3 regions of the Streptomyces sp. NPDC057743 genome follow, and region 3 is predicted to be linked to each of the others. Evidence: riboswitches for the same ligand, from Rfam matches in the RefSeq annotation. Region 3 holds a riboswitch; each other region holds the start of a gene.

Region 1 (10,160 bases), on a different contig from region 3:
AGGAGCCGGGCGACGGGCCGGAGTTGTAACTCCCCGGCGCCGCCCGGCCCGGAGCGGCTCAGGCCGTCCGCAGTTCCTTCAGCCGCGCCACGTCCGCCGCATGGCCCGCCTCGCCGCCCGGGGTCTCGATCACCAACGGGACGCCGTCGGTCGCGGGATGGGCGAACAGCTCGGCGAACGGCTCCGCGCCGATGTGGCCGGCCCCGATGTTGGCGTGCCGGTCCTTGTGCGCGCCGACCACGTCCTTGGAGTCGTTGGCGTGGATCAGCTTCAGCCGGCCCTCGCCGGTGACCTCCACCAGCTCGTCCAGCAGCGCCTTGGTGCCACCGGGCGCCGCCATGTCGTGCCCGGCCGCGAACGCGTGGCAGGTGTCCAGGCACACCCCGAGCCGCGGATGGCGATCCAGCGCGTCGAAGTACGGCCCCAGGTCCTCGGCCAGTGCGCACAGCGAGGCGCCCTGGCCGGCGGTGGGCTCCAGCAGCAGCCACGGGTCGTCGTCCCGGGTCAGCTCGTCCAGTAGTGGGCGCACCTGCTCCCTGACCTGTGCCAGCGCCGCCTCGCGCGGGCGCCCGCCGGTCGCCGAGCCGGTGTGCACGACCACGCCGAGCGCGCCGATCTCCCGGCCGCGGCGCAGTGAGTGGCGCAGCGACTCCACGGACTTCTCCACCGTCGCCGGGGTGTGCGAGCCGAAGTTGATCAGGTACGGCGCATGCACATAGGCCGGGATGTCCTCGGCGGCGCAGCGCTCGCGGAACGCGGCGTCCTGCTCGGGGTTGCCGGGCGGGGTCGCCCAGCCGCGCGGGTTGGCGACGAAGACCTGGACGGCCTCGCAGCCGATCTGCCGGGCGTACGAGAGGCCGACCTTGGCCAGGCCGCCGGCCACCGGCACATGGCCGCCGACCGGATTGCGTGCGCGGGCGCGCTGGGCGGCGCCCTCGGGGGACAGGGAAGTGCTCACCCTCCCAAGGGTGCCAGGTCCCCCGCGGCCACCCACCGGCCACCCGGCACGGTGCGGCCCACCGGGCGGAGCGCGGCTACAGCGCCCCCTTGAGCCGGATCGTGATCGTGCTCCCCTTGGGCGCCTGGTCGCCGGCGGCCACCGACTGGGACGCGACACTGTCCTGCGGGAAGAGGAACGGCTTGTCCACCTTGACCTTGAAGCCGGCGTCGGTCAGGGCCTTGGTGGCGTCCGCGGTGTTCTTGCCGCCGACGTCCGGCACGGCGACCATCTCCGGCCCCTTCGAGAGCGTCAACGTCACCGTCTCGCCCTTGCCGAGGGTGCCGCCGGCGCCGGGCGACTGCTGCGCCACGCTGTCCTTGTCCTGCGGCGCGAAGACCGGCTGGTCGGCGAAACGCACCCGGAAACCGGCCTCCTTCAGGGCCGTCTCGGCGTCCGCGCGGGGCTTGCCGACCACGTTCGGCACGTCCTCGGGCGCGCCCCGGCTGACGGTCAGGCCCACCGCGGTGTCCGGCCGCCGGGTGCTGCCCGCCGCCGGGTCCGTGGCGATCACCGAGCCCTTGGCGACCTCGTCGCTGAACTGCCGGGTCTCGGTGCCCGGCACCAGACCCAGGTCGCGCAGCTTGCGCCGGGCGTCCGCGAGCGGGGTGCCGGCCAGGTCCGGGACGGTGACCTTCTCCGGGCCGCGGGAGACGGTCAGGGTGACGGTGCCGTTGCCGCGGATCCGCTTGCCGATCCCCGGGTCCGTCGCCATCACGTGCCCGCGCGCGACGTTGGGGCTGAAGTCCCGCGCCACCTTGATCCGCAGGCCCTCGCCGCGCAGCGTCTGCTCGGCCTTGGCCTGCGGCATGTCCAACACGGCCGGGACGCTGGTGAATTGGCCGGAGTTGATGTACCAGACGCCGGTGCCGACGCCCAGGACCAGCAGCACCGCCGCCACGATCGTCGCGATCCGGCGCCGCCGGGGTCGCCGGTCGGCGCCCACCGGGGCCGGCGCCGGGCGGAGCCTGGTGGTCCGGTTGTCCGCGGGCGCGGCACCGGCCGGCGGCATCTCCAGCCGACTGGTGCGATCCAGCTGCGCCTCGCCCTCGACGGGTAGCGCGAGCTGCACCCCCGCCGGGCGCGGCAGCACGTCCGTCCGCTCCTCGTCGGCCGCGGCCGCCTCCTGGGCGCGCGGCGGGACGAGGTCGAGCTGGGCGTCGGTCAGGTGCGCCCGGGCCGACCGGGCCCGGGCCAGCAGCGCCACCGCGTCCTGTGGGCGCTCCTCGGGGGAACGGGCGGCGGCCGCGGCGACCAGCTCGTCCAGCTCCGGCGCCAGGCCCGGCACCAGCTCCGAGGGCGGGGTGAGGTCGTCGTGCAGGTGGCTGTAGAGGATCTGCGCCGCGGTGCCGCCGGTGTGCGGTTTGCCGCCGGTGAGCATCTCGTAGAGCACCACGCCGCAGGCGTAGACGTCGACCCTGGCGTCCGCGGTGCCGTGCTCCATCTGCTCGGGCGCGAGGTAGGAGACGGTGCCCAGGACCGAGCCGGTGGAGGCGGTGGTGTGGGTGTCCACCGCGCGCACCAGGCCGAAGTCGGCGACCTTGACCCGGCCGTCGTCCCCGATCAGGACGTTCTCCGGCTTCATGTCGCGGTGCACCAGGCCGGCGCGGTGCGCGGCCCCCAGCGCGGCCAGGATCGGCTCCAGGATGTCCAGCGCGGCCCGCGGCTGGAGGGCGCCGCGCTCGCGCAGCACGTCGCGCAGGGTGCAGCCGGCGACGTACTCCATGGCCAGGTAGACGTAGGTGCCGTCGGTGCCCTGGTCGAAGACGCCGACCACGTTCGGGTGCGCGAGCCGGGCGACGGACTTGGCCTCCCGGATGAAGCGGTCCACGAACGCCCCGTCCACGGCCAGGCTCGGGTGCATCACCTTCAGCGCCAGCACGCGGTCCAGCCGGGTGTCCACGGCCCGGTAGACGGTGGCCATGCCCCCGGCGGCGATGCGCCCCTCGACGCGGTAGCGGCCGTCGAGCAGCTGGCCCTCCAACGGGTCCTGCAGCGTCGTATCCACGGCAGACGAGTCTACGAGCCGCGCCGGCGTGCCCGGACGCTCCGGCCGCCGACCTGGTACACCGCAGCACAACCGTGACCGGGCCGGGCGGGGGCGCGGTGGCCGGCGCGGAATAATGCGGACCGGATCGTGGTCGCCATGGAAACGGCGGCCGGGTCGTGCGGCCGCGCGACCACACCGCACCAGAGGGGGAAGGCGATGACGACGCTGCTCATCGGGGAGCTGGCCCGGCGGACCGGCACCACCGAGCGGCTGCTGCGCTACTACGAGGAGCAGGGGCTGCTCCACCCGGAGCGGACGGCGGCCGGCTACCGCCGCTACGAGGAGGTCGACGTCGCTCAGGTCCGCCGCATCCGCACGCTGCTGACCTCCGGGCTGAACACCGCGACCATCGCGCAGGTGCTGCCCTGTCTGCGCGACGACGACGGCCGACTGGTGCCCACCTGCCCGCAGTTGGTGGGCGAGCTCCACCGGGAGCGGGCCCGGCTCACCGACTCCATCGCGTCCCTGATGGCCTCCCGGGACCTGCTCGACGAGGTGATCACTGCCGCCCCGGAGGAGTTCGCCGAGCGGGGCAAGGCGGCCGCCGGCCCGGCCTGAGGCCGCCGCCCGCCCCGCACCAGGGCGCTGGATAAGGCCGGTCAGAAGGCCGGCCGCTCCGGATCCAGCTCCGCCACGCCGTCGGCGGGCGAGGAGGCCAGCGCGAAGTGGCGGCGCGGGATCCGGCCGGCGCGGTGGGCCAGCCGGCCCGCCGCCACCGCGTGCCGCATCGCCGCGGCCATCAACTCCGGCTCCTGCGCACGGGTCACCGCCGACGCCAGCATCACCGCCGCGCACCCCAACTCCATGGCGAGCGCGGCGTCCGAGGCGGTGCCCGCGCCGGCGTCCAGGACGACCGGGACGCCCGCGCGCTCGGTGATCAGTTGGAAGTTGTGCGGATTGCGGATGCCCAGGCCGGAGCCGATCGGCGAGCCGAGCGGCATGATCGCCGCGCACCCCACGTCCTCCAACTTCCGCGCCAGCACCGGGTCGTCATTGGTGTACGGGAGCACGGTGAAACCGTCGTCCACCAGGGTCTCGGCGGCGTCCAGCAGCTCCACCGGGTCCGGCAGCAGGGTCCGCTCGTCGGCGACCACCTCCAGCTTGACCCAGTCGGTGCCGAGCGCCTCCCTGGCGAGCCGGGCGGTGAGCACCGCCTCGCCGGCGGTGAAACAGCCCGCGGTGTTCGGCAGCACCCGGATCCCGTGCCGGTTCAGGACGGACAGCACCGAGCCCTGCACGGTCGGGTCCAGCCGCCGCATGGCGACGGTCGTCAGCTCCGTCCCGGAGGCCAGCAGCGCGCGCTCCAGGACGTCGAGGCTGGGCGCGCCGCCGGTGCCCATGATGAGCCGGGAGCCGAACGAGGTGCCGGCGATGGTGAGTTGGTCGGCGTCGGCGGCGGGCGCCGCGGGGGCGGTCCCCGGTGCCACTGCGGTGTCGGTCATGGCGGGATCAGCCTCCCTGGACGGCGGTGAGCACTTCGATGCGGTCGCCGTCACCGAGCGCGGTGCCGGCCCACTGGGAGCGCGGCACCACGGTCTCGTTGACCGCGGCGGCCACCCCGGCCGGGGCCTGGGACAGCGTGGCGACCAGCCGGTCGAGGGTCAGCCCGCCCGGGATCCGGCGGGCCTGGCCGTTGACGGAGACGGACACCGTGGGCCCGCCGGGGACTTCGGACGGGACGGGGGTACCGGGGGCGCTCATACGGGCAGCTCCTGAGGGGCGTGGGCGCGCCGGGCCCCCTGGAGGGCGGGGGTGAAGCGCGCGGGGGAGAAGGGGCGGGCCTCTTCCGGGACCGTCCCGGTGGTCAGCGCCTTTGCCATCACGTCGCCGGTGAGCGGCGTCAGCAGGACGCCGTTGCGGTAGTGGCCGGTGGCCAGATGGAGGCCGGGCAGCGCGGTCGGTCCGAGCAGCGGCGCGTTGTCGGGAGAGCCGGGGCGCAGCCCGGCGCGGCTCTCGGTCAGCGGCAACTCGGTGATGCCCGGGACCAGTTCGTGGGCATCCCGCAGCAGCTCGTAGACGCCGCCCGCGGTCACCGTGGTGTCCCAGCCCAGCTCCTCGTTGGTGGCGCCGAGGACCAGTTCACCGCTCTCCCGCGGCACCAGGTAGAGGGGATTGCCGCGGACGACGGCCCGTACGGTGCGGGAGAGGAACGCCCCGCCCCCGGGGAGCGCGTCCGGCAGCCGCAGCCGCAGCACCACGCCCTTGACGGGCCGCACCGGCGGCCGCACCGCCTCCGGGACGCCGGCCAGCCGGCCGCTGAGGCTGCCGCCGGCCAGCACCACCTGACCGGCCACCAGGCGTGTGCCGTCGGCGAGTTCGGCGCCCGTGGCGCGCCCGCCGGCGGTCGTCAGCCGCTCCGCCGACGTCCGGTGGAAGGCCACCTGGGCCCGCTCACAGGCGGCCAGCAGCGCGCTCGCCAGCCGGCGCGGATCGACCTGGTGGTCGCCGTCCACCCGGAGGCCGCCGCGCACCCCGGGGGCGAGCATCGGCTCCAGCCGGCGGCACTCCCGCCCCGTCAGCCACGCCGACTCCAGGCCCGACCGGACCTGGAGGGCGTGCAGCTCCCGCAGGTGGGCGCGGTCGTCGGCGTCCAGGGCGACGGCCAGGGTGCCGCACCGCCGGTAGCCGATGCGCTGCCCGCTCGCCTCCTGGAGCTCCTCCGTGAAGCGCGGATACCGCTCGGCCGAGGCCAGGTTGAGCCCCAGCAGGGTCTCCTCGCCGTAGTGGAGCTCGGTGACGGCGGCCAGCATGCCGGCCGCGACGAGCGCCGCGCCGCCGCCGGGCGCGGGGTCCGCCACCGCGACGCGCAGACCCTGGCCGGCCGCCCGCCAGGCGGTGACCAGCCCGATGATGCCGCCGCCGATGACCAGCACATCGGGGTGCCGACCGTCGGGACGCGGTGGGTTCGATGGTGTGACGGATGGATGCATGGGCGTCCAGCCCCTCCCTTCGCCGGCATGACCCGGATCAGGTTCGTACGGTCGGAGGCCGGCCAGCCTCCCTCTCAGCCCGGTCCGTCCGGGCTCCCGCGAGTGCGTGCATCCGCCACCCTAGTACGGGGCCGCGACGCGTCGTAAGGGAGCGCACCGGGACCGGGCCGCCCCCGACCGGTGACGTTGTGTCAGAGATCTCCTTGCGCGCTGCTGCGGGCCGCGTCGCCCGCCGTCCTAAAGTGAGCGGGTGAGCGAGCAGAGCAACTCTCCCCAGGCCCCTGACCGCACGCCGCGCGTGGTGATCGCCGGCGCGGGGATGGCGGGTGTGCAGACCGCCGTGGCCCTGCGCGAGCACGGCTGGCGCGGGGCGATCACGCTCCTCGGCGACGAGCCCCACCAGCCCTACGACCGCCCGCCGCTGTCCAAGGCCGTGCTGCTCGGCAAGGCCGACGGCTCCGCGTTCGACATCGACTTCGCCGGCCTCGACATCGACCTGCAACTCGGCCGCCCGGTCACCGCGCTGCGCCCGTTGGACCACGTGGTGGAGACCGCCCAGGGCGCCATCCCGTACGCCTACGCGGTGCTCGCCACCGGCGCCGAACCGATCACCCTGCCCGGCAGCGAGGGCCTGCCCGGTGTGCACCTGCTGCGCACCCTGGACGACGCCGAGCGGCTGCGCCCGGTGCTCGCCGCCCAGCACCGGATCGTGGTGGTGGGCGCCGGCTGGATCGGCGCCGAGTTCGCCACCGCCGCCCGCGAGGCCGGCTGCGAGGTCACCGTCGTGGAGGCCGCCGACCACCCCCTGGCCGGCGCCCTGCCCACCGAGGTCGCCGCGCACATGGCCACCTGGTACGCCGACGCCGGGGCCGAGCTGCGCACCGGCGCCCGGGTCGCCTCCGTCGCCCCCGGTGCGGTGACCCTCGCCGACGGCACCACCCTGCCCGCCGACGCGGTCGTCGTCGGGATCGGCGCCCGGCCCGCCACCGCCTGGCTGGCCGGCTCCGGCGTCGCCCTCTCGCCCGAGGACGGCTCGGTCCTGGCCGACGAGCACCTGCGCACCTCCGTCCCCGACGTCTACGCGGTCGGCGACTGCGCCTCGTTCCCCTCGGCCCGTTACCGCACCCGACTCCTGGTCCACCACTGGGACAACGCCCTCCAGGGCCCCCGCACGGTGGCCGAGAACATTGCCCGCGGCACGGCGGAGGGCGTGCTCTACGACCCGGTCCCGTACTTCTGGTCCGAGCAGTTCGGGCGGTTCGTCCAGTACGCCGGCCACCACGGGGACGCCGACGAACTGGTGTGGCGCGGCGACCCGACCGGCGCCGCCTGGTCGGTGCTCTGGCTCCGCCACGAGCCCGGCGCGGGGGCCGACCAGCCGGCCGGCCGGCTGGTCGCGCTGCTGGCGGTGGGGCGCCCGCGGGACCTGGCCCAGGGGCGCCGGCTGATCGAACGGGGCGCGCTGCTGGACCGGGAGCGCGTGGCGGACGCGGCCGTTCCGCTCAAGGCGGCGGTGCGGTAGCCCCGCCACCGGCCCGGCGGGCCCGCGCGGCCCGTCCGTCGAGGCGCCGACGTGCTCCACGGCGAGGCCCGGCTACCGACTGTCAGTGGGAGGTGGCACGCTTGTCCTGTGACCGAGATTGACGCAAACATCGATGGGCTCGTCCCCGCCTGGCTCACCCTCCCCGACATCGCCGAGGCATGCGGCGTCGAGGTGACCCGCGTGCGACAGCTGGTGAAGGAGGGCCAGCTGATCGCCGTGCGCCGCGGTGAGAACCGCGCGCTCCAGGTGCCCGCCGAATTCATCAAGGACGGCAAGGTCGTCAAGGGGCTCGCCGGCACGCTGACGCTCCTCAAGGACGACGGCTTCACCGACGAGGAGATGCTGGAGTGGCTCTTCACCGCCGATGACACCCTGCCCGGCACCCCGGCGCAGGCCCTGCGCGAGAATCGCGGCACGGAGGTCAAGCGCCGGGCCCAGGCGCTCGCCGTCTGACGCAGCCGCGTCCCGCAGCAACCGCACCACGCATCCGTAACCACCACCGCGCGGTGTACGGGCCGGCACCGCCCGGCCCGTACACCGCCGACGAGGGGGAAGCCGCCCGATGACCACCGTTCGACAGGCCCTGTCCGACGCCCGGCTCTACCTGTGCACCGACGCGCGCACCCGCCAGGGCGATCTCCCGCAGTTCCTGGACGCGGTGCTCTCCTCGGGCGTGGACATCGTCCAGCTCCGCGACAAGGGCATGGAGGCCGGCGCGGAGCTGCGCCACCTGGAGGTCTTCGCGGACGCCTGCCGCCGGCACGGCAAGCTGCTCGCGGTCAACGACCGCGCGGACGTCGCCCACGCCGCCGGCGCCGACGTGCTCCACCTCGGCCAGGACGACCTGCCGGTCCCGGCCGCCCGCGCGCTGCTCGGCCCCGAGCCGCTGATCGGCCGCTCCACCCACGCCGAGGCCGAGGTCGACGCCGCCCTCACCGAGCCCGGGGTGGACTACTTCTGCACTGGCCCCTGTTGGCCGACCCCCACCAAGCCGGGCCGGCCCGCCCCCGGCCTGGACCTCGTCCGGTACGCCGCCGCGCAGGCCCCCGAGCGCCCCTGGTTCGCGATCGGCGGGATCGACGCCGGCAACCTCGACGAGGTGCTGGCCGCCGGCGCCCGCCGGGTGGTGGTGGTCCGCGCACTCACCGAGGCCGACGACCCGGGCGCCGCGGCCGCCGAGTTGGCCAAGCGGATCCGTTCCCACACCGGCTGACCTGCGTCTTAGACATCCGTCGGGCGGCCGTCCAAGGGCCGCGAGCCGTCCACGTTGTGGACACCGTCGGCGCCAACCAGCCAATACGTGGCCGTCGGTTGGTGTCCGTCCACCGTGTGGTTAACCTGCCCGTATGGCCCTAGGTACAGCTTCCACCAGGACTGATCGCGCGCGGACGGTGCGCGACCTGCTCGCCTCCGGCAAGCAGTCTTATTCGTTCGAGTTCGCCGCCCCGAAGAGCGAGAAGGGCGAGCGGACGTTGTGGAACGCCATTCGCCGCATCGAGGCCGTCGCCCCGACCTTCGTGTCGGTGACCTACGGTGCCGGCGGCACCTCCCGGGACGGAACGGTCCGTGCCACCGAGCGCATCGCCACCGACACCACCCTCACCCCGGTCGCCCACCTGACCGCGGTCAACCACTCCACCGCCGAACTGCGCAACATCATCGGCCAGTACGCCGACGCCGGGATCCGCAACATGCTCGCGCTCCGCGGCGACCCGCCGGGCGACCCCATGGGCGAGTGGGTCCGGCACCCCGACGGCATCGGCTACGCCGTCGACCTGGTCCAACTGATCAAGGAATCGGGCGACTTCTGCGTCGGCGTGGCCGCCTTCCCCGAGATGCACCCGCGCTCGACGGACTGGGACACCGACATCCGGCACTTCGTCGACAAGTGCCGCGCCGGCGCCGACTTCGCGATCACCCAGATGTTCTTCTATCCGGAGGACTATCTCCGGCTGCGCGACCGGGTCGCCGCCGCGGGCTGCTCGACGCCGATCATCCCGGAGATCATGCCGGTCACCAACGTCCGCCAGATCGAACGATTCGCCCAGCTCAGCAATGCCGCGTTCCCGCCCGAGCTCGCATCGCGCATCCTCGCGGTCAAGGACGACCCGGCGGCGGTACGCTCCATTGGCATCGAGTACGCGACGGAGCTGTGCGCGCGCTTGATGGCCGAGGACGTGCCCGGGTTGCACTTCATCACCCTGAACCACTCCACGGCGACCCTGGAAATCTACGAGAACCTCGGGCTGCACCAGCGGTCCTGATCACGGTGGCCGGAATCCGGCGGAAGCGGGGCGCATATGGGCTGGACGATCCTCTACCTCGCGTTCGGCCTGGTCGCCCTGTGGCTGCTCGGTGAGGTCCTGTTCCAGCACAAGGCGCCGTTGCACTGGCGGCTGTTGGCGCTGGGCGGCTTCCTCGGCGTGGTGGCCGGCGTCGCCATCCCGTCGATCATCGTGATCGCGCTGGGGGCCATCGCCTTCGCGGTGGGGCAGACCTATGTGACGCTCTCCGTCCGCCGGGGCTACGAGGAGGGCTGGACGATCGGCGGGCGGCCCAAGCCGAGCCGCCGGCGCCGGGCCCGCTCGTCCCGCGCCCCGGCCGCCGAGCCGAAGCTCCAGGTCTCCGGGCTGACGGAGG
Region 2 (10,160 bases), on a different contig from region 3:
CACGAGTGCGCGCGGCGCTCCGTAGGGGCAGCGGTGTCGGAGAGGAGGTCGGCCCGGGGGCAACTCCCGGACTTTCGGCTCCCGTTGTGGACCGCCCGGGCTAAAGTGCAGATCGCAGGCGTCTTCCGGACCTTGACGTTCCGGAAAGCACCGAGCGATCGGGCCAGGTGTCGGGGCGGACGTACGGGGAGACGCGCGGTCGCGGGAGCGGGTCCCGCGGCCGGGGCCGCGGGGACCATGGCGCTCGGACCTGGGGGTTGGCGTTGGTGATCGACAACGGCGAATCCGGCTCGCACCCCACCCTGATCGGGTCGGTGCAGCGGGCGTTGCGACTCCTGGAGGCGGTGGCCGCGCACACCGGCGGCGCGCCCGCCAAGCAGCTGGCCAGAGAGGCCCAACTGCCGCTGCCCACCACGTATCACCTGCTGCGGACGCTGACCCACGAGGGCTATCTGCGCCGGCAGAACGGCGTGTTCGTGATCGGCGAGGGCGCCGAGTCCCTCAGTCAGGCGGGGGCGCGGCGGCGCCGCCGTCGCGAGCTGGCCGACGCCCTGGCCGCCGCGGGCCGCGAACTCGGCGCCGCCGTCTACTTCGCCGTCTACCGCGAGGGGGAGATCGAGGTGGTGGCGATAACCGACGATCCGGCGCGACCACCCGTCGAGGAGTGGGTCGACTTCCGCTCCACCGCCCACACCCACGCGATCGGGCAGTGTCTGCTGGCGCAGCTCGACGAGGCGACCAGGAAAGAACATCTGTCGCGCTATCCCGTGCAGTCGATAACGCCCTTTTCGGTGCGTTCCGAGGGCGATCTGCTGAATCGACTGGCTACGGTGCGTCGCGGCCAAGTCGCCTACGACCGCCAGGAATATGCCCTGGGCACGGTGTGCTCGGCGATCCCCATTCGTGTTGGCTCGGCCGCCGCGACGCTGGCGGTTTCTCTTCCTGCGACGGAAGTGCACCGATTGCAAACAGTTACGAACCGACTACGGAAAATGGCGGAGACGGTACTAACGACACTCGCCTTCTCTATCAGTATCTGAAAACTCACTCCTTGTGATCTGCCTGCACGTGACCGACGATGGCGTCAATAGGGCTTCAGGGGATGATTCCCGGCCATCTCCGATCAAGTGCGGGGCAGTGGTTGATGAACGACACGGTTCAGGCAGAAGTGATCATGAGCTTCCTCGTCTCGGAGGAGCTCTCCTTCCGGATCCCGGTGGAATTGGATTTCGACAGCGGCGACCCCTATGCCGTCCGGCTCACCTTCGACCTTCCCGGCGATGCGCCCGTGACCTGGGTGTTCGGCCGTGAACTGCTGCTGGACGGGCTGAACCGCCCGGCCGGCGAGGGGGACGTGCGGGTCGAGCCGTCCTCCCCCGAGCGTCTCAGCGATGTCTACATCAGCCTTCAAGTCGGCCCGGAGCGCGCCCTGTTCCGGGCCAGCGCGCCACCGCTGATCGCCTTCCTGGACCGCACGGACCGCATCGTTCCGCTCGGCAAGGAGGAGGTCTGCGACACCCTGGAGGCCACGCTGGACCGGATCCTGGCGGAGGCCCCGGCCGGCTGACCCCGGCCGCCGGCCCACCGCTCCACCGTCGCCGCGCCCGGCCGGACGCCGGTCGCCCCTGCCCGTTCGCCCTTGCCCGGTCGGCCCTGCCCAGAACCGCCAACGCCCGCCGCCCACCCCGCACTTCGCCCGCCCGCTCGTCCCGGCTCGCCCCGCCCCCGTATTGCCCGCTCAGTGCTTGCGGCGTCGCCCGCGCGCCGCCCGGCGCCCGCCCCGTCGTCCCCCGGCGCCCGCCCCGCCCGGCGCCGGACGGTCCGCCGAGACCACCAGGGCCGCCAGCAAGGTGGTCACCGGCACCGACGCGACCAGCCCGATGCTGCCCACGAGCGTGCGGACGATCTCCTCCGCCACCACCTCGCTGCTGGCGACCGTGCCGACGCTGCTCTGCGCGATCGAGAACAGCAGGAGCAGCGGCAGCGCGGCACCCGCGTAGGCCATGACCAGGGTGTTCACCACGGAGGCGATGTGGTCGCGCCCGATCCGCATCGCCGCGCCGTACAGCTTGCGCCAACTCGCCGACGGATCAGCGTCCTTGAGCTCCCACACCGCGGCGGTCTGGGTCACCGTCACATCGTCGAGCACCCCCAGCGACCCGATGATGACGCCCGCCAGCAGCAGGCCGCGGATCTCGATGTTCGGGTAGAGCCCGTGCACCAGGCCGGTGGTGTCGTCCGTATTGCCGGTCAGCAGCGCCCAGTTGATGAACACCGAGCCCAACAGCCCGATGAGCAGCAGCGAGGCGAGGGTGCCGAGCACCGCCACGGAGGTGCGGGCCGTCAGCCCGTGGCACATGTAGAGCGCGATCAACATGATGGCGCTGCCGCCGACCATCGCCACCACCAGCGGATCGGAGCCCTGGAGGATCGCCGGCAGGATGAACACCGTCAACAGCCCGAAGCTGGCCGCCAGCGCGACCAGCGCCAGCACCCCGCGCAGCCGTCCGATGGCCACCACGGCGAGCGCGAAGAGCGCGGCCAGCACCCACATCGGAACGGTGCGGTCGACGTCGGTCACCGCGTACTGCAGTTCCTTGGGCGCCTTGGGGGAGTAGGAGACGACCACGTCCTGCCCGGTCGTGTAGTGCCGCGAGGCGTCCGGCGTCACCACCGTCTGGAAGGTTCGGCCGGCGTTCTGCCCCGTGGTCACCTTGACCGTCGCCTGCTCGCAGGGCTTGTCCCGGGCCGCTCCCCCGGTCGCCGGCTGCCCGCCCGGCGCGGTGGGCCGTGGCTGCTGCTCGGCGTGCACCGCCGCGCAGTTGACCTCCTCGACCTTGATGACCCGGGCGCTCTCGGTCGGCTGGTCGAAGCCCACGCCGGACGGTTGGTGCGGGGGCGCGCCACCGGGCCAGAGGACGATCAGGCCGACCGCGACGGCGGCCGCGAACGGGACCAGGACGGCGGCGATGACCTTGCGCAGATGCCGGGAGACGGGGGCGGCGGGTCCGTGGCTGTGGGTGTGGCCATGGGCCGCGGGAGCGTGCAGGGTTTCGGGAGGGCTCACCGCCCGATCATTGCAAGAACCGATGGGGCCCCCTGTTCACACTGCCGCATCGGCCGCTACCGTGGTGGCACCTTTGCAATCGCGGGAGCTCGGAGCACCGGGCTGAGAGGGCGCTGACCTCCGTCCCAGCGGTGTTTCACGTGAAACACCGGATGACGGAAGCCGCTGCGTCGACCGCCGAACCTGTTACCGGGTAATGCCGGCGTAGGGAGTTGGGTCTCTATGACTCTGGATGCACGCACGCCCGAAAACGACCCGGCCGACGGCGAGCAGTCGCAGATCGGCTGGCACAAGGGCTATGTCTCCGGATCGCGCCCGGACCTCCGGGTCCCGGTCCGGCGGGTGCACCTCACCAACGGCAAGCATGTGACGCTCTACGACACATCAGGGCCGTACACCGACCCCACCATCGAAACCGATGTCCGCCGCGGTCTGGCGCCGCTGCGGGAGAACTGGATCATCACCCGCGGCGACACCGAGGAGTACGCGGGCCGCCCGATGCGTCCCGAGGACGACGGGATCAAGCACACCTCCCCGCGCGGGGGGCTGCGCAACCTCGACGCGGTCTTCCCGGGCCGGCCGCGGCAGCCGCGCCGCGGGCGGGACGGTGCCCCGGTCACGCAGCTCGCCTACGCGCAGCGCGGCGAGATCACCGCGGAGATGGAGTACGTCGCGCTCCGCGAGAACGTCAGCCCCGAGTTCGTGCGGGACGAGATCGCGGCCGGGCGCGCGGTGCTGCCGGCCAACATCAACCACCCGGAGATCGAGCCGATGATCATCGGCAAGAACTTCCTGGTGAAGGTGAACGCCAACATCGGCAATTCCGCGGTCACTTCCTCGATCGAGGAGGAGGTGGAGAAGATGACCTGGGCGACCCGCTGGGGCGCCGACACGGTCATGGACCTCTCCACCGGCCGCAACATCCACACCACCCGCGAGTGGGTGCTCCGCAACTCCCCCGTGCCGATCGGCACCGTCCCCCTCTACCAGGCGCTGGAGAAGGTCGACGGCAAGGCCGAGGAGCTGACCTGGGAGATCTACAAGGACACCGTCATCGAGCAGGCCGAGCAGGGCGTCGACTACATGACGGTGCACGCCGGCGTGCTGCTCCGCTACGTCCCGCTGACCGCCAACCGCAAGACCGGCATCGTCTCCCGCGGCGGCTCGATCATGGCGGCCTGGTGCCTGGCGCACCACCAGGAGTCGTTCCTCTACACGCACTTCGAGGAGCTCTGCGACATCCTGGCCGCCTATGACGTCACCTTCTCGCTCGGCGACGGCCTGCGCCCCGGCTCCATCGCGGACGCCAACGACGAGGCGCAGTTCGCCGAGTTGCGGACCCTCGGCGAGCTGAACACCATCGCCAAGCGGCACGGCGTGCAGACCATGATCGAGGGCCCGGGACACGTCCCGATGCACAAGATCAAGGAGAACATCGACCTCCAGCAGGAGATCTGCGAGGAGGCCCCGTTCTACACGCTCGGCCCGCTCACCACCGACGTCGCGCCCGCCTACGACCACATCACCTCCGGCATCGGCGCCGCGATGATCGCCTGGTGGGGCACCGCCATGCTCTGCTACGTCACGCCCAAGGAACACCTGGGCCTCCCGGACCGCGACGACGTCAAGACCGGCGTCATCACGTACAAGATCGCGGCCCACGCGGCGGACCTGGCCAAGGGCCACCCGGGCGCCCAGGAATGGGACGACGCCCTCTCCGACGCCCGCTTCGAGTTCCGCTGGGAGGACCAGTTCAACCTGGCCCTCGACCCGGACACCGCCCGCGCCTTCCACGACGCGACGCTGCCCGCGGAGCCGGCCAAGACGGCCCACTTCTGCTCGATGTGCGGGCCGAAGTTCTGCTCGATGAAGATCTCCCAGGACATCCGGCGCGAGCACGGTGGTGCCCTGGCGGTCGACCCCGAGGCCGGGATGGCCGAGAAGTCGCGGGAGTTCGCGGCGGCCGGCAACCGCGTCTACCTGCCGATCGCGGACTGAGCGAACGGAGCGGGCCGAAGGGAGCACCGCGGGCCGGGGCCGGCCCAAAGGCGCGTCTGTGGCGCGGTCTTCGGGCGGCCCGCCCCGGGCCCGCGGTGCTTTGGCCTACTCCGGTCGCTGCTCCGTCCCCCCGTAGTCCGGGCTGCTGTAGTCCGGGCGGGAGTAGCGGGGACCGGACCAGGAGGTGTCGGTGTCGGGGCTGGTGAACCGCGGGCGGGTGTAGCCGAGGGTGGGGGTGCGGCGCTCGGGGGCCTCCAGGGGCCGGGGGACGTAGCGGACCGGGTCGTCCGTCGGGTCGGCTGAGGGGTCGGCCAGCGCCTCGCGGAGGAAGGGCAGCAGCCCGCGCTCCAAAAGGGCCTGCCGCCAGACGCCGTGGGCGGTGTCCAGTGCGGCGGCGCGCTCCTCGGCCGCGGTGTCGCGGGACGCGCCGTTGCGCAGCGCGGTGACGAGCACGCAGCCCATGGCGACCAGCGCGCCGGCGGCGGCCAGCGCCGCGAAGATCCAACCGACGCTGACCAGCGGTCGGGAGACGGCCGGGTCCGGGTCGACGGCGCGCAGCACATAGCCGATGACGAGGAAGAGGACGGCCGCGATTCCGGCGAGCACCGGGACGAGCACGGTGGCCATCGCCGCAAGGCCGAAGCCGGCCGCATCGGCGGCCGGTTCGTCGTCCGCGGTGTCCGGTCCGCTGCCCTCGTCAGGTGACCAGTCCGTCGACGGGCCACCACCGCGCGCGCCGTACGTGGTGGGCGCAGGGGCGCGCAGCTCGGCGCGCAGCCGTATGTAGCGCTGGTATTCGGCCGTCGCGCACGCGGCGATCGCGCTGGTCGCGCTGAGCGCCATCACGCGCAACTGCTCGGTGCTGAGCCGGTTTTCGGCGGCAGCGGAGGCGTGGTCGTCCGGGCGGTATGCGGCGGTGCGCAGCGCCTCATCAAGGATCCGCGCGAATTCCGCGCGGTCCTCGTTCAGCAGGTGCGGAGCGCTGTTCATGTGGATCCCCCGAAGCTCCGTAGGGCCGTACGGGCCGGCCTGGGCCGGGCGCCGGGCGGAAACGGAGGAGAGCCTGCTACGGATAGACCGATGGTAGAGGGCGTGCGGCGGGGGGTGACAGGGAGTTTGTGGAATTTCCGGTCGGCCCCGACCGGATTCCTTCCGTCCCGCTCATCCGACAGAGCGGAATCTGCTCCTCCGGTTAACTGTCAGCCGGCCAACGGGAGTTGGCAGACCAGCAGCTTTCCGGCCATCGTGATACCACCGTCCATCGCGATGGCCAACCCGTCCGCATAGACGTGCGGACCGTCCACCGTGGCCCCGTCGTTGTCGCCGTCCTCCGCGCCGACCTCGCCCAGCAGGTACGGGATCGGGCTGTGCCCGTGCACCACGCGGGTGCCGCCGTAGGTGTCGAGCAGTTCCCGTACGGCGCCCGCGCCGGCGGCCTCGTCGCGGAAGGCGAACCGCTTGGTGAACTTGCGGAAGAGGTCCCAGACTTCGTCCGCCTCGCTGCGCGTCAGCACGTCGTGGACGGTGTCGTTGACCTCCTCGATGGAGGTGCCGTACTCCAGGTAGGCGGTGGTGTCGGAGTGCACGAGCAGGTGCCCGTCCTCCTCCATCACGGCGTCCAGGCGGGCCATCCACTGGATGTGGTGGTCCTGCAGCCGGTCCATGTCGCTCTTCTGTCCGCCGTTGAGGAGCCACGCCGCGTGGAAGGAGGCGGTGCCCGCGCCGGACTGGACGGGGGTGTCGCCGAACCGCTTGGCGCCCAGCAGCAGCAGTTCGTGATTGCCCATCAGGGCCTTGCAGTAGCCGCCGGCCGCCGCGGCCTCGGCGGAGAGCTGCATGACCAGGTCGATGACGCCGATGCCGTCCGGGCCGCGGTCGGTGAAGTCGCCGAGGAACCACAGCCGGGCGTTGCCGGCCGCCCATCCGCCCTCGGCGTCGATCAGCCCCTCGGCCTCCAACGCGGCGCGCAGCTCGTCGTAGTAGCCGTGCACGTCGCCGACGACGTACAGCGGGCCCAGGCCCTCGGAGGCGGGCGTCGGCTCCGGGACGGACAGCACGGACGGGTGGTCCACGAGGGTGTCCGTGGGGCCGATGACCGGCAGGTCGCGGGCGGTCGGGGTGTAGTCCTCGGGCAGCGGGGCCACGGGCGCGGGCGGCGCGACCGGGGGCGCCGAAGGCGCGGCGAGGGGCGGGCCGGCCGGCGGTACCGAGGGCACTCCGGGCGGCGGAACGGACCCCGGAGGTTGTGCCCCCATGGTCCACACCATGGGTCCTTGACTGGCCCCCTGAGTCATCGACCCCTCCACCGTTGCGCCGCCGTGCACCTCTCGGACCTTTGCCTGGTCGACGGCGGTCCGCGGTGTCGTGCGCCCATCATAGGAACGCCGCTCGCGGGTTGTGACGCACCCGGGGGTGATCAATCCTGTGGAGCCCGGCGTTCGCGATGGTTTTCTCCCGGGATCGCCCTGTTTTTTCCTCGGTGGACCGGCCGCCCGGGACCCGCCCGGTGCGCCCGGCCCGCCGTGCCCGGCGCACGCTCAATCGCCGGCCGGGCCCCGCGGCGGGCTGACCGTCGTCCGCGGGGAGCGGCGCTGCGAGGAAGTCCGCACGATCAGGTCGGTCGGTATCACCTGCTCGACCGGGCAGCTGCCGTCGAGCCCCTCGATGGCGTCGATGAGGATCTGGACGACGGCGGTGCCGATCCGCCGCGGCTTGAGGGAGAGCGTGGTGATCGGCGGCTCGGTGGTGGCGTAGACGGTGGACTCGCTGCAGCAGACCAGCAGCAGGTCGTCCGGCACCCGCAGGCCGTAGCGGCGGGCCGCGGCCAGCAGGTCGGTGCCGTTGGGGTCGAACAGCCCGTAGACCGCGTCCGGTCGGTCCGGGCGGGCCAGCAGCCGGTCCGCGGCCACCGCGCCGGCCCGCGGGTCGTACGCGGGATAGGACTCGTAGACCGGGTCCTGGCCGACGCGTTCGCACCAGCTGAGGTAGGCGGTGGTGGACAGCCGGGTGTAGGTGTCGGTGGTGGTGCCCGTGAGCAGCCCGATGCGGCGGGCGCCGGCCTCGGCGAGGTGGTCGAGCAGGCCGAGCACGGCCTCCTCGTGGTCGTTGTCGACCCAGCCGGTGACCGGGAGGGTGCCGCCGGGGCGACCGTCGGAGACGACGGGGACGCCGTGCCGGACGAGCTCGGTGACGACGGGGTCGCCGTCGGCCGGATCGATGACGACGGTGCCGTCGAGGGCGACGTTGGACCAGACGTCGTGCCGGGAGGTCGCGGGCAGGATGACCAGGGCGTAGCCGCGGGCCAGCGCGGCCGAGGTGGCGGCCCTGGCCATCTCGGCGAAGTACGCGAACTCGGTGAAGGTGAAAGGTTCATCCCCGTACGTGGTCACGGTCAGACCGATGAGGCCGGACTTGCCGGTACGGAGGGTGCGGGCGGCGGCGGACGGGCGGTAGCCCAGCCGATCGGCCACCTCGCGGACGTGGCTACGGGTGGCATCCGGAAGCCGGCCCTTGCCGTTGAGCGCGTCGGAGACAGTCGTGATCGATACGCCGGCTGCGGCGGCCACGTCCCGGATGCCCGCCCGTCCCAGTCGGCGACCGGTCGACCGGCCCACCTGGTGCTTCCCTGCTGCTGTCATGGCGAGCCGATAGTAGGGCTCGGTACGGCCATTCGCGGGGGACCGACAACGATGGCAAGAAGGCACGTTTCTGCATGGTGACGCACCATCAATTGCCTTGAAATATAAGGAAGTTGCTGATTTCGGCGATCAATCAAGGAGAGTGAAAACCGCTCTACCTGGCGATCCGCCCAGGTCTCGAAGAGGTCTCAAGTCACCTTGACGAGGGACGCGCGCCACGGAGCGAGCCACCGGCGCGCGGTGTCCGAGCTAGCGCTCCCCTGGGGGTGCACGCCCGGCGCCCGCTACGGAGGTGCCGGTGGAACGGCGGATTTTCCGGGGCCTGCCGCTGGGAGGGGCAATCCTCATAAGGTGTGCAGTATTGGAGTCGAGAGGGATGGTTGAGGAGGACCTGCGGTGAGCGAGAAGACCCCGAGGCTGCGTGCTGCACTGGACGGTGTCCCCACCTACAAGCCGGGGCGGCCGGCGGCGACCGGCGGCCCGGTCGCCTACAAGCTGTCCTCCAACGAGAACCCCTATCCGCCGCTGCCGGGCGTCCTGGAGAGCGCGGTGACGGCCGCCGGATCGTTCAACCGCTACCCCGACATGGCGTGCACGGGGCTGATGGCGGAGCTGGCCGATCGCTTCTCGGTGCCGCTGACGCACCTGGCGACCGGCACCGGATCGGTCGGGGTGGCCCAGCAGTTGGTCCAGGCGACGGCCGGTCCCGGTGACGAAGTGATCTACGCCTGGCGGTCGTTCGAGGCGTACCCGATCATCACCCAGGTCTCCGGCGCGACGTCGGTGCAGGTGCCGTTGACCTCCGACGAGGTGCACGACCTGGAGGCGATGCTGGCGGCGATCACCGACCGGACCCGACTGATCTTCGTCTGCAACCCCAACAACCCCACCGGCACCGTCGTGCGCCGTGCGGAACTGGAGTCCTTCCTGGACCGTGTGCCGGGCGACATCCTGGTGGTGCTGGACGAGGCGTACCGCGAGTTCATCCGCGCCGCCGAAGGTGAAGGAGGTGACGTGCCGGACGGGATCGAGCTCTACCGGGACCGCCCCAACGTCTGTGTGCTGCGCACGTTTTCCAAGGCGTACGGGCTGGCCGGGCTGCGGGTCGGCTTCGCGGTGGCGCACCCGGAGGTGGCCGCCGCGCTGCGCAAGACGGCGGTGCCGTTCGGCGTGAGCCAGCTCGCCCAGGAGGCCGCGGTGGCGTCGCTGCGCAGTGAGTCGGCGCTGCTGGAGCGGGTCGACGCAGTGGTCGCCGACCGGGCCCGGGTGTACGACGCGCTGGTGGCCCAGGGGTGGACCGTGCCGGCTTCGGAGGCGAACTTCGTCTGGCTGCGGCTGGGGGACCGGACGACCGAGTTCGCCGAGGCGTGCGAGCGGGCCGGGGTGGTCGTGCGGCCGTTCCCGGGCGAGGGCGTGCGGGTGACGATCGGCGAGAAGCCGGCGATGGACCTGTTCCT
Region 3 (10,160 bases):
CGTACGCGCTCGACAACAAGAAGTCCGTGGAGAAGGTTCTCCAGGAGGCCGGCGTCACCCTGAAGCGCTTCGCGCGCATCAAGGTCGGCATCTGAGCCTGCCGCGAGGCAGCGAATGACCTACGGCCCCGCTAGGGTCGTACGCAGTCGGCCGCTCATCGGTCGGCCGCAGATGTGACGAGGAGGCCATTGCCGGACAGGGATCTGACCAAGACCCACGGCAATGGCCTTCTTCGTATGTGCACGAGGAGAGCTCAATGAATCACGGTGCCGACGGCGCAGACACCCACAAAGCCGGTAAGCGACGCTTCCTTCTGAAGCTGTCGGGCGAGGCGTTCGCCGGTGGCGGCGGACTCGGTGTGGACCCCGATGTCGTGCACGCCATCGCCCGCGAGATCGCCGCGGTGGTCCGTGACGGTTATGAGATCGCCATCGTGATCGGCGGCGGCAACTTCTTCCGCGGTGCCGAACTCCAGCAGCGTGGCATGGACCGGGCCCGCTCCGACTACATGGGCATGCTCGGTACGGTCATGAACTGCCTGGCCCTCCAGGACTTCCTGGAGAAGGAGGGCATCGACTCCCGGGTCCAGACGGCGATCACCATGGGGCAGGTCGCGGAGCCGTACATTCCGCTGCGCGCGGTGCGCCACCTGGAGAAGGGGCGCGTTGTCATCTTCGGTGCCGGTATGGGCATGCCGTACTTCTCCACCGACACCACCGCCGCTCAGCGCGCCCTGGAGATCGACGCCGAGGCCATGCTGATGGGGAAGAACGGCGTGGACGGCGTCTACGACTCCGACCCCAAGAAGAACCCGGACGCGGTCAAGTTCGACGCCCTCGAATACGGCGAGGTCATCACCCGCGACCTGAAGGTTGCCGACGCCACCGCCATCACGCTGTGCCGGGACAACAAGCTCCCGATCCTCGTGTTCGAGCTGCTGGCCGAGGGGAACATCGCGCGTGCGGTGAAGGGTGAGAAGATCGGCACGCTCGTCAGCGATCAGAACACCCGGGCCTGACGGCCTCAACTGCCTGATTCCGTACGGGTGTCGGCCCGTACGGGCGGCAACCCCCGGTCGTGGGAAGACCCTCGGTACGGGGATGGACAACCGCCTGCCGGTCGGACACCGTGCAGGAGAAGACGCGCGGCAGGGGCGAGGCTCTGCTTCTTACCGATAAGACCAGGAGCAAGTGGTGATCGAAGAGATCCTCCTCGAAGCCGAGGAGAAGATGGAGAAGGCCGTCGTGGTCGCCAAGGAGGACTTCGCCGCGATCCGCACCGGGCGTGCGCACCCGGCGATGTTCAACAAGATCGTGGCGGACTACTACGGCGCCATGACGCCCATCAATCAGCTGGCGTCGTTCTCGGTGCCGGAACCGCGGATGGCCGTGGTGACCCCGTTCGACAAGAGCGCGCTGCGCAACATCGAGCAGGCGATCCGCGATTCGGACCTCGGCGTCAACCCGAGCAACGACGGCAACATCATCCGCGTGAACTTCCCGGAGCTCACCGAGGAGCGCCGGCGCGAGTTCATCAAGGTCGCCAAGAACAAGGCCGAGGACTCGAAGATCTCGATCCGCAGTGTGCGGCGCAAGGCCAAGGAGTCGCTCGACAAGCTCGTCAAGGACAAGGAGTCGGGCGAGGACGAGGTGCGTCGGGCCGAGAAGGAGCTCGACGACACCACCGCGAAGTACGTCGCGCAGGTGGACGAGCTCCTCAAGCACAAGGAATCCGAGCTCCTAGAGGTCTGATGAACGAGTCATCCTGGGGGACCCCGGTCGGCGCCGGACACTGGGGACCGCCCGATCACGGATCGGCCGCCTCGCTGCGCGGGGCGGCGCCCCCCGTCCCGGCGGGTCCCGTGCACGGCAGGGGCGGCGCGGCGCAGACTCGGCCCATGCCCATCGTGCCCGAGCCGGGCGGACACCAGGACGACCATCGGGACGTCCGGGATGACCAGGACAACCTGGACGACCGGGGGGCTGCTCGGCTGAGCGGCCCCCTGTTCCGCGACGACAGGCCGCAGGAGCCCATGCCCACCTCGCTCCCCGGGTCCGACCGTGACCCAGTGAAACCGCAGAAGAAGAGCGCGGGGCGCAATCTGCGCGCTGCCATAGGGGTCGGCGTCGGACTCGGCGCGGTGATCCTCGCCTCGCTCTTCGTCTACAAGCCGGTGTTCATCGGTGTCATAGCGCTCGCCGTCGTCGTGGGCCTGTGGGAACTGACCTCGCGGCTGGCGGAGCGCAAGGACATCCGGGTGCCGCTGGTTCCGCTCGCGGTCGGCGGCACCGCCATGGTGATCGCAGGGTATGTGCGCGGTGCCGAGGGGGCGTGGGTGGCGATGTCGCTCACCGCGCTCGCCGTCCTGGTCTGGCGGATGACGGAGGCGCCGCAGAACTACCTCCGGGACGTCACGGCCGGGGTCTTCGCGGCGTTCTACGTCCCGTTCCTGGCGACGTTCGTGGCCCTGATGCTGGCGGCCGCGGACGATGGGCCGCAGCGGGTGCTGACGTTCCTGCTGCTGACGGTCGTCAGCGACACCGGTGCCTACGCGATTGGTTGGCGCTTCGGGAAGAAGAAGCTGGCGCCGCGGATCAGCCCGGGTAAGACCCGCGAGGGACTCGTCGGTGCGGTGCTCTTCGCGATGGTGGCGGGCGCGCTGTGCATGCAGTTCCTGATCAAGGGCGGCGCCTGGTGGGAGGGGCTGCTGCTCGGCCTGGCGGTCGCGGTCAGCGCGACCCTGGGCGACCTCGGCGAATCCATGATCAAGCGGGATCTGGGCATCAAGGACATGGGCACCCTGCTGCCCGGCCACGGCGGGATCATGGACCGGCTGGACTCGCTGCTGCCGACCGCGCCGGTGGTCTGGCTGCTGTTCGTGATCTTCGTGGGAGCGGGCTGACCGCCGCCGGTTACCCTTGGAGGGCGCGCCGCTCGTTCGCGGCGCGCCCTTCCCGTTCCCGCGACCGCGGGGATGATCCGTGAGGTCCCCTGGTTCCGGCCCCGGCCGGCCCCTGGCTCCGCGTCGGCGGAAGCCGTCCGGCCTCGTCGCACAGAGGAGTTTCCGCCCATGGCACGCCCGGCCCCGGGAGAACTGACGTTTGTCGCCCCCCGCGGCGCCAAGAAGCCCCCACGGCACCTCGCCGACCTCAGCCCGGCCGAGCGCCGCGAGGCGGTGGCCGCGATCGGTGAGAAGCCGTTCCGCGCCAAGCAGTTGTCGCAGCACTACTTCGCCCGCTACGCGCACGACCCGGCGCAGTGGACCGACATCCCCGCGGCGGCGCGCGAGAAGCTGGCCGCGGAACTGCTCCCGGACCTGATGTCGGTGGTGCGACACATCTCGTGCGACGACGACGCCACCCGCAAGACGCTGTGGCGGCTGCACGACGGCACCCTCGTCGAGTCCGTGCTGATGCGCTACCTGGACCGGGTCACCATGTGCATCTCCTCGCAGGCCGGCTGCGGCATGAACTGCCCGTTCTGTGCCACCGGTCAGGCCGGGCTGGACCGCAACCTGACCACCGCGGAGATCGTGCACCAGATCGTCGACGGGATGCGGGCGCTGCGCGACGGCGAGGTTCCCGGCGGCCCGGCGCGGCTGTCCAACATCGTCTTCATGGGCATGGGCGAGCCGCTCGCCAACTACAAGCGCGTGGTCGGCGCTATCCGGCGGCTCACCGACCCCGAGCCCGACGGCCTGGGCCTCTCCCAGCGCGGCATCACCGTCTCCACCGTCGGACTGGTCCCGGCGATGCTGCGGTTCGCCGACGAGGGCTTCAAGTGCCGGCTCGCGGTCTCGCTGCACGCGCCCGACGACGAGCTGCGCGACACCCTCGTGCCGGTCAACACCCGCTGGAAGGTCCGCGAAGTGCTGGACGCGGCCTGGGAGTACGCCGAGAAGTCCGGCCGCCGGGTCTCGATCGAGTACGCACTGATCCGCGACATCAACGACCAGGCATGGCGCGGTGACCTGCTGGGGCGCCTGCTCAAGAACAAGCGGGTCCATGTCAACCTCATTCCGCTCAATCCGACGCCGGGCTCGAAGTGGACCGCCTCGCGGCCCGAGGACGAGGCGGCGTTCGTACGGGCCATTGAGGCGCACGGCGTGCCCGTGACCGTCCGGGACACCCGGGGCCAGGAGATCGACGGCGCCTGCGGTCAGCTGGCGGCCTCGGAACGCTGAGCCCCCGCTGGTACGGTGGCGTGGAAAAAAACGCACATACATTCCGACAGGGGAGCGCCACAGCGCTGAGAGTGCGGACGCGTCGTAGCCCTACGGCGCCCGCAGACCCTTGAACCTCGCCCGGGTCATTCCGGGTAGGAAGTTCGGTCGTCACTCATGCTGTTGCGCCCCGCCCACCGTTCGCTGCCGAGCGTCATCGACGCAAAGCGCAGTGGACACCGGGCGGGGCCGCGTCTCTTCCTGGCCAGCCAGGAGGAACTCAGTGAGCACCACCAGCAGGATCACCGCGGCAGCGCTCGCCGCGGCGGCCGGCATGACCGCACTCGCCGGGTGCGGCGGCTCCGGCGGCGGCGCGGACGCCAAGACCGTCACGCTCGTCAGCCATGACTCGTTCAACGCCTCCAAATCCGTGCTGGCCGCCTTCGAGAAGGAGACCGGCTACAAGGTCAAGGTGCTCAGGGGCGGGGACGCGGGCAAGGCCGTCAACCAGGCGATCCTGGCCAAGGACAACCCGCAGGGCGACGTCTTCTTCGGCATCGACAACACCCTGCTCTCGCGCGGCCTGAACGCCGGCCTCTTCACTCCGTACAAGGCCCAGGGCCTGGAGAACGTCCCGGCCGACCTCCAACTCGACAAGGACGCCCACCGCGTCACGCCCCTCGACTACGGCGACACCTGCGTCAACTACGACCGCGCCTACTTCACCCAGCACAAGCTGGCGCCGCCACAGAGCTTCGACGACCTGCTCAAGCCGGAGTACAAGAACCTGCTGGTCACCGAGAACTCCGCCACCTCCTCTCCGGGACTCGCCTTCCAACTCGGCACCATCGCCACCCACGGCGAGGCCGGCTGGCCGGACTACTGGAAGAAGCTCAAGGCCAACGGCGTCGAGGTCGTGGACAGTTGGGAGCAGGCGTACAACGAGCGCTTCTCGGGTTCCGCAGCCGGCAAGGGCAAGGGCGACAAGCCACTGGTGGTCTCCTACGCCTCCAGCCCACCCGCCGAGGTGATGGGCAAGAACCCCGCGCCCAAGGAGGCCCCGACCGGCGTCGCGACCGGCACCTGCTTCCGGCAGATCGAATTCGGCGGTCTGCTCAAGGGCGCCAAGAACGAGAAGGGCGGCAAGGCGCTGCTCGACTTCCTCCTGTCGAAGAAGTTCCAGGAGGACATGCCGCTGCAGATGTTCGTCAACCCGGCGCGCAAGGACGCCAAGGTGCCGGAACTGTTCACCCGCTACGGCACCGCGATCGACAAGCCGGCGACGCTCGCCCCGGCAACGATCACCAAGAACCGTGACCAGTGGGTCAAGCAGTGGTCCTCGCTCGTTCTGAAGTAGCCCCCGCCCGCCCCAGGAGGCCCGCGCGCGGCACGGCGGTGCGGCTCGGTCTGATGGCCCTGCCGCTCGCCTTCTTCGCGCTGTTCTTCGCCTATCCGGTCGCCGTGATCGTCGGGCGCGGGCTGAAGGACGGCGGACAGTGGCAGTTCGGCCGGTTCGCCGCCGTGCTGGGCGACCCGGACGTCCTCCATGTGCTGTGGTTCACCGTCTGGCAGGCGGCCGCCTCGACGGCGCTGACGCTGCTGGTCGCGCTGCCCAGCGCATACGTCTTCGCCCGCTTCGACTTCCCCGGCAAACAACTGCTGCGGGCGGTGGTCGCGGTGCCCTTCGTCCTGCCCACCGTCGTCGTCGGCTCGGCCTTCCTGGCGTTGGTCGGCCGGGGCGGACTGCTGGACAACCTGTGGGGCGTCCGGCTGGACACCTCGGTGTGGGCGATCCTGCTCGCGCACGTCTTCTTCAACTACGCGGTCGTCGTCCGCACCGTCGGAGGGCTCTGGGCCCAACTCGACCCGCGCCAGGAGGAAGCGGCCCGGGTCCTGGGAGCCGGACGGTTCGCGGCCTGGCGGAGGGTGACGCTGCCCGCGCTGAGACCGGCCGTGGCCGCCGCGGCGCTGATGGTGTTCCTCTTCACCTTCACCTCCTTCGGCGTCGTACAGATCCTGGGCGGGCCCACCTTCTCCACGCTGGAGGTGGAGATCTACCGGCAGACCGCCGACTTCCTGGATCTGCCCACCGCCGCCGTGCTGACCCTCGTCCAGTTCGCCGCCGTACTGGGCCTGTTGGGGCTGCACGCCTGGACCGTGCGGCGTCGCGAATCGACCCTGCGGCTCGTCGATGCCTCCCGCACCGCCCGCCGGCCGCAGGGCCGCGGCCAGTGGGCGCTGCTCTGGAGCACGCTCGCCGTCATCGCCGTGCTGCTCGTCCTGCCCTTGGCCGTGCTCGTCGAGCGGTCCTTCGCCGGGCCCCACGGCTACGGGCTGGTCTTCTACGAGACGTTGCACTCCGCCGCGTCCGCCGACAGCACCTTCGCCGTCGCCCCCCTCGACGCCCTCTGGAACTCCCTCGCCTACGGCGCCGCGGCCACCGCGATCGCCCTGCTGATCGGCGGCCTGGCGGCGGCCGCACTCACCCGCTCCCGGCCGGCGGCCGGCCCTTCGGGACGCACTCCGATGATCACCCGGCTGTTGCGCGGCTTCGACGGGCTGCTGATGCTGCCGCTCGGCGTCTCCGCCGTGACCGTCGGCTTCGGCTTCCTGATCACCCTCGACAAGCCGCCGCTGGACCTGCGGGAATCGTGGTGGCTGGTGCCACTCGCCCAGGCCCTGGTGGGCGTGCCGTTCGTGGTCCGCACCATGCTGCCCGTCCTGCGGGCGGTCGACGGCCGGCTGCGGGAGGCGGCGGCCGTCCTCGGCGCCTCGCCCTGGCGGGTCTGGCGCGAGGTGGACCTGCCGATGGTGCGACGAGCCGTGCTCATCGCGGCGGGCTTCGCCTTCGCCGTCTCGCTCGGCGAGTTCGGCGCGACCGTGTTCATCGCGCGGCCCGACCAGCCGACCCTGCCGGTGGCCGTGGCGCGACTGCTGGGCCGGGCCGGGGAGTTCAACTACGGCCAGGCGATGGCTCTTTCGACCATGTTGATGGTGGTGTGCGCGGGCGCCCTGCTGGCCCTGGAACGGATCCGTCTCCAGCCGCGGACCGGCTCGACCGGGGGCAGCGCCATCGACCACTCCGGGGAGTTCTAGATGACGGCACAGACCGGGACCACGACATCGCAGATGCTGCGGCTGGACGGCGTCACCGTCCGCTTCGGCGCGCCCGGTGCGGCCCCCGCGCTCGACGCGGTCGACCTGGACGTCGCGGCGCACGAAACCGTCTGCGTCCTCGGGCCCAGCGGAAGCGGCAAGTCCACCCTGCTGCGGGTGGTCGCCGGGCTGCAACGCACCGACGCGGGTGCGGTGTTGCTGGAAGGCCGAGACCAGACGGGGGTGCCCACGCACCGGCGCGGTGTCGGGTTGATGTTCCAGGACCACCAGCTCTTTCCGCAGCGCGACGTTGCGGGAAACGTGGCCTTCGGGCTGCGGATGCGGCGCTCCTCGCGCGCCGAGCAGGAGCGCACGGTCGCGGAACTGCTGGACCTCGTCGGCCTGCCGGGGGCACAGGGCCGGGCCGTGTCCTCCCTGTCCGGTGGTGAACAGCAGCGGGTCGCGCTGGCTCGCGCGCTCGCACCGAGCCCGCGGCTGCTGATGTTGGACGAGCCGCTGGGGCAGCTTGACCGGGGGCTGCGGGAGCGACTGGTCGTCGAACTGCGGCGGCTCTTCCGTGAGTTGGGGACGACCGTGCTGGCCGTTACCCACGACCAGGGCGAGGCGTTCGCGCTCGCTGACCGGGTCGTGGTGATGCGGGACGGCCGGATCGCCCAGAGCGGTACCCCTCTGGACGTCTGGCAGCGGCCCGCCAACGCGTTCGTCGCCCGCTTCCTCGGCTTCGACAACGTGGTCGAGGCCACCGTGCAGGGCGGGTCGGCCGTCACCCCGTGGGGCAAAGTGCCGGTTCCGGAGGGCACTTCGGACGGGCCCTGCCGGCTGCTCGTGCGCCCGGCCGGCGTCCGGCTGACCTCCCCGGAGGACGGGCTGCCCTGTCTGGTCGCGGCCCGCACGTTCCGCGGCACGCACGTGGCGCTGCTGCTTCAGCCGGCGGGCGCGCCGCAGGTGGAAGCGGCCTGCCCACTGAGCCAGGCGCCGGAGACGGGAGAGCGGGTGGGGATCTCCTTTGCCGCCGAGGACGTGGTGGTGCTGGACGCCACGGCGGAATAGCCGTGCCGCGTACCGAAGTTGTGCCATGGCTCGCTCCTTTCTTGCCGTGCGCCGCTAGACGCGCGGGGTAGGGGCGGGGCGTCGGCCCTGCGGGACGACCAGCCCCAGCTCATAGGCGAGGATCACCGCCTGGGCGCGGTCACGGAGGCCCATCTTTGTGAAGAGCCGGTTGATGTGGGTCTTGACGGTGTGATCGGTGATCGTCAGCCGTGTGGCGATCTCCGTGTTGGACAGCCCCTGGGCGATGTGGATGAGCACCTCCACCTCACGGTCGGTCAGCTCCTGCACCGTGCGCACCGGAACCGGCGCCGACCGCTGCTTGACGAACTCCCCGATCAGCCGCTTGGTCAGTTCGGGCGCCAGCAGCGCATTGCCCTCCGCCACCACCCGTACGGCATGCAGGAGTTCGGGGAACGTGGTGTCCTTGAGCAGAAAGCCACTGGCCCCGGCCGCGAGCGCGTCATAGACGTACTCGTCGAGACCGAACGTCGTCAGCATCAACGCCTTGGTGGCACCACGCGATGCCTGGGTGATCTCCCGCGCGGCCTCGATGCCGTTCTTGTGCGGCATCCGGATGTCCAACAGCGCTAAATCTGGGCGCCGTTCCGCGGCGATCCGGACCGCCTGGGTACCGTCCTCCGCCTCGCCCACCACTTCGATGTCGTCCTGGGTGGCCAGGAGGTTGACGAACCCGGTACGGACGATGGCCTGGTCGTCGGCCACGATTGCTCGGATCACCACGGGAGTTCCGCCTCTACGAGAAAGCCACCGTCCGGGCCCGGCCCGGCGGTCAACGTCCCACCGAGCAACACCGCCCGCTCCTGCATGCCGGCCAGGCCATGACCGTTGTGGACCACGCCCGGCGAGCCCGGCCCGTCGTCGGCGATCCGCACCGCCAACCGATCGGGCCGGTAACCGATCTCCACCCACGCATGGGCTCCCGGCGCATGCCGGCGCACATTGGTCAGCCCCTCCTGCACGATGCGGTACGCGGACAACTCGCAGGACGTGGGCAGTTCGCCCCGGTCGCCGTTGATCCGCAGTTCCACCTCGCCGCCGACCGAGCGGTGTTGTGCTATCAGCTCACCCAGTGCGTCCAGGGTTGGCTGCGGTGCCGTGCCGGCGTGGTCCTCGGGGCCCGTGCGCAGCACGCCTGACAGTCGACGCAGCTCCGCCATCGACGCGCGGGCGGACGCCGCGATCTGCTGGAAGTGGTCGTGGGCCTGCGGTGACAGATCCGGCGTGGTGTACGTCGCGCTCTCCGCCTGCACCGCGATCTCCGAGACCGAGTGCGACACCACATCGTGCAACTCGCGGGCGATCGCCGCCCGTTCGGCCTCGGCGGCCTGCCGCTTCTCCATCGCCAGGGTCCCGGCCTGCGCGGCCGACCGTTCCCGCCGTGTCTCTTCGCGCGCGCGTACCGCATCGCCCATCGACACCGCGGCCAGTGTCGCCAGGGTCAGCACGAACCACTCGGCGAACAGGTCGACGGAGTGCGACCGCGGGTGCCAGGAGACGATGTGCCAGGCATTCACCGCCAGGGACAGCGCCGAACCGCCGCCGACGACCAGCGCCGGGTGTGCGACTCGGTGACGACCGAGGGTGTAGCACGCCAGCAGGCCGCTGACGGCCGCCGCAAAAGAGAGGTCCGATCCGACCGCGAAGCTCACCAGGACCGCGACGGCCGAAACGGCTGCCGAGGCCGGGTGCGCACGACGCCATGACAGCGCCGCCGCAGACAGCAGCACGCAGAACGCGATCACCGCCGAGTGTCGCGGCACCACGACGAGTTCCACGGCCGCTAACGCCGTGAGGGCCCCGCCGGAGAGCC

Evidence for each region. A riboswitch is a leader RNA that binds a small molecule or an ion and turns the genes downstream of it on or off. The one in region 3 is predicted to bind thiamine pyrophosphate.
Region 1: another riboswitch for thiamine pyrophosphate. It lies ahead of thiO (glycine oxidase ThiO); the one in region 3 lies ahead of ACFVFQ_RS18220 (thiamine ABC transporter substrate binding subunit).
Region 2: another riboswitch for thiamine pyrophosphate. It lies ahead of thiC (phosphomethylpyrimidine synthase ThiC); the one in region 3 lies ahead of ACFVFQ_RS18220 (thiamine ABC transporter substrate binding subunit).

The regions. Positions count from the first base shown of each region.
Region 1 covers NZ_JBHVJX010000002.1:307,895-318,054, reverse strand. Annotated here, with positions in the region: gene ACFVFQ_RS03445 (sulfite oxidase-like oxidoreductase) at 1-29, shown strand, start outside; gene ACFVFQ_RS03440 (deoxyribonuclease IV) at 59-958, opposite strand; gene pknB (Stk1 family PASTA domain-containing Ser/Thr kinase) at 1,035-3,005, opposite strand; gene ACFVFQ_RS03430 (MerR family transcriptional regulator) at 3,204-3,605, shown strand; gene ACFVFQ_RS03425 (thiazole synthase) at 3,647-4,489, opposite strand; gene thiS (sulfur carrier protein ThiS) at 4,497-4,748, opposite strand; gene thiO (glycine oxidase ThiO) at 4,745-5,977, opposite strand; TPP riboswitch at 5,975-6,087, opposite strand; gene ACFVFQ_RS03410 (NAD(P)/FAD-dependent oxidoreductase) at 6,228-7,499, shown strand; gene ACFVFQ_RS03405 (Rv2175c family DNA-binding protein) at 7,608-7,973, shown strand; gene thiE (thiamine phosphate synthase) at 8,083-8,733, shown strand; gene metF (methylenetetrahydrofolate reductase [NAD(P)H]) at 8,867-9,784, shown strand; gene ACFVFQ_RS03390 (hypothetical protein) at 9,821-10,160, shown strand, end outside.
Region 2 covers NZ_JBHVJX010000011.1:115,974-126,133, reverse strand. Annotated here, with positions in the region: gene ACFVFQ_RS14970 (IclR family transcriptional regulator) at 264-1,040, shown strand; gene ACFVFQ_RS14965 (SsgA family sporulation/cell division regulator) at 1,145-1,567, shown strand; gene ACFVFQ_RS14960 (YibE/F family protein) at 1,739-3,067, opposite strand; TPP riboswitch at 3,139-3,295, shown strand; gene thiC (phosphomethylpyrimidine synthase ThiC) at 3,290-5,065, shown strand; gene ACFVFQ_RS14950 (hypothetical protein) at 5,171-6,055, opposite strand; gene ACFVFQ_RS14945 (metallophosphoesterase) at 6,265-7,332, opposite strand; gene ACFVFQ_RS14940 (LacI family DNA-binding transcriptional regulator) at 7,603-8,703, opposite strand; gene hisC (histidinol-phosphate transaminase) at 9,100-10,160, shown strand, end outside.
Region 3 covers NZ_JBHVJX010000014.1:123,329-133,488, forward strand. Annotated here, with positions in the region: gene tsf (translation elongation factor Ts) at 1-95, shown strand, start outside; gene pyrH (UMP kinase) at 257-1,018, shown strand; gene frr (ribosome recycling factor) at 1,194-1,751, shown strand; gene ACFVFQ_RS18210 (phosphatidate cytidylyltransferase) at 1,751-2,902, shown strand; gene rlmN (23S rRNA (adenine(2503)-C(2))-methyltransferase RlmN) at 3,071-4,183, shown strand; TPP riboswitch at 4,222-4,342, shown strand; gene ACFVFQ_RS18220 (thiamine ABC transporter substrate binding subunit) at 4,446-5,519, shown strand; gene ACFVFQ_RS18225 (ABC transporter permease) at 5,573-7,258, shown strand; gene ACFVFQ_RS18230 (ABC transporter ATP-binding protein) at 7,259-8,329, shown strand; gene ACFVFQ_RS18235 (response regulator) at 8,384-9,070, opposite strand; gene ACFVFQ_RS18240 (sensor histidine kinase) at 9,064-10,160, opposite strand, start outside.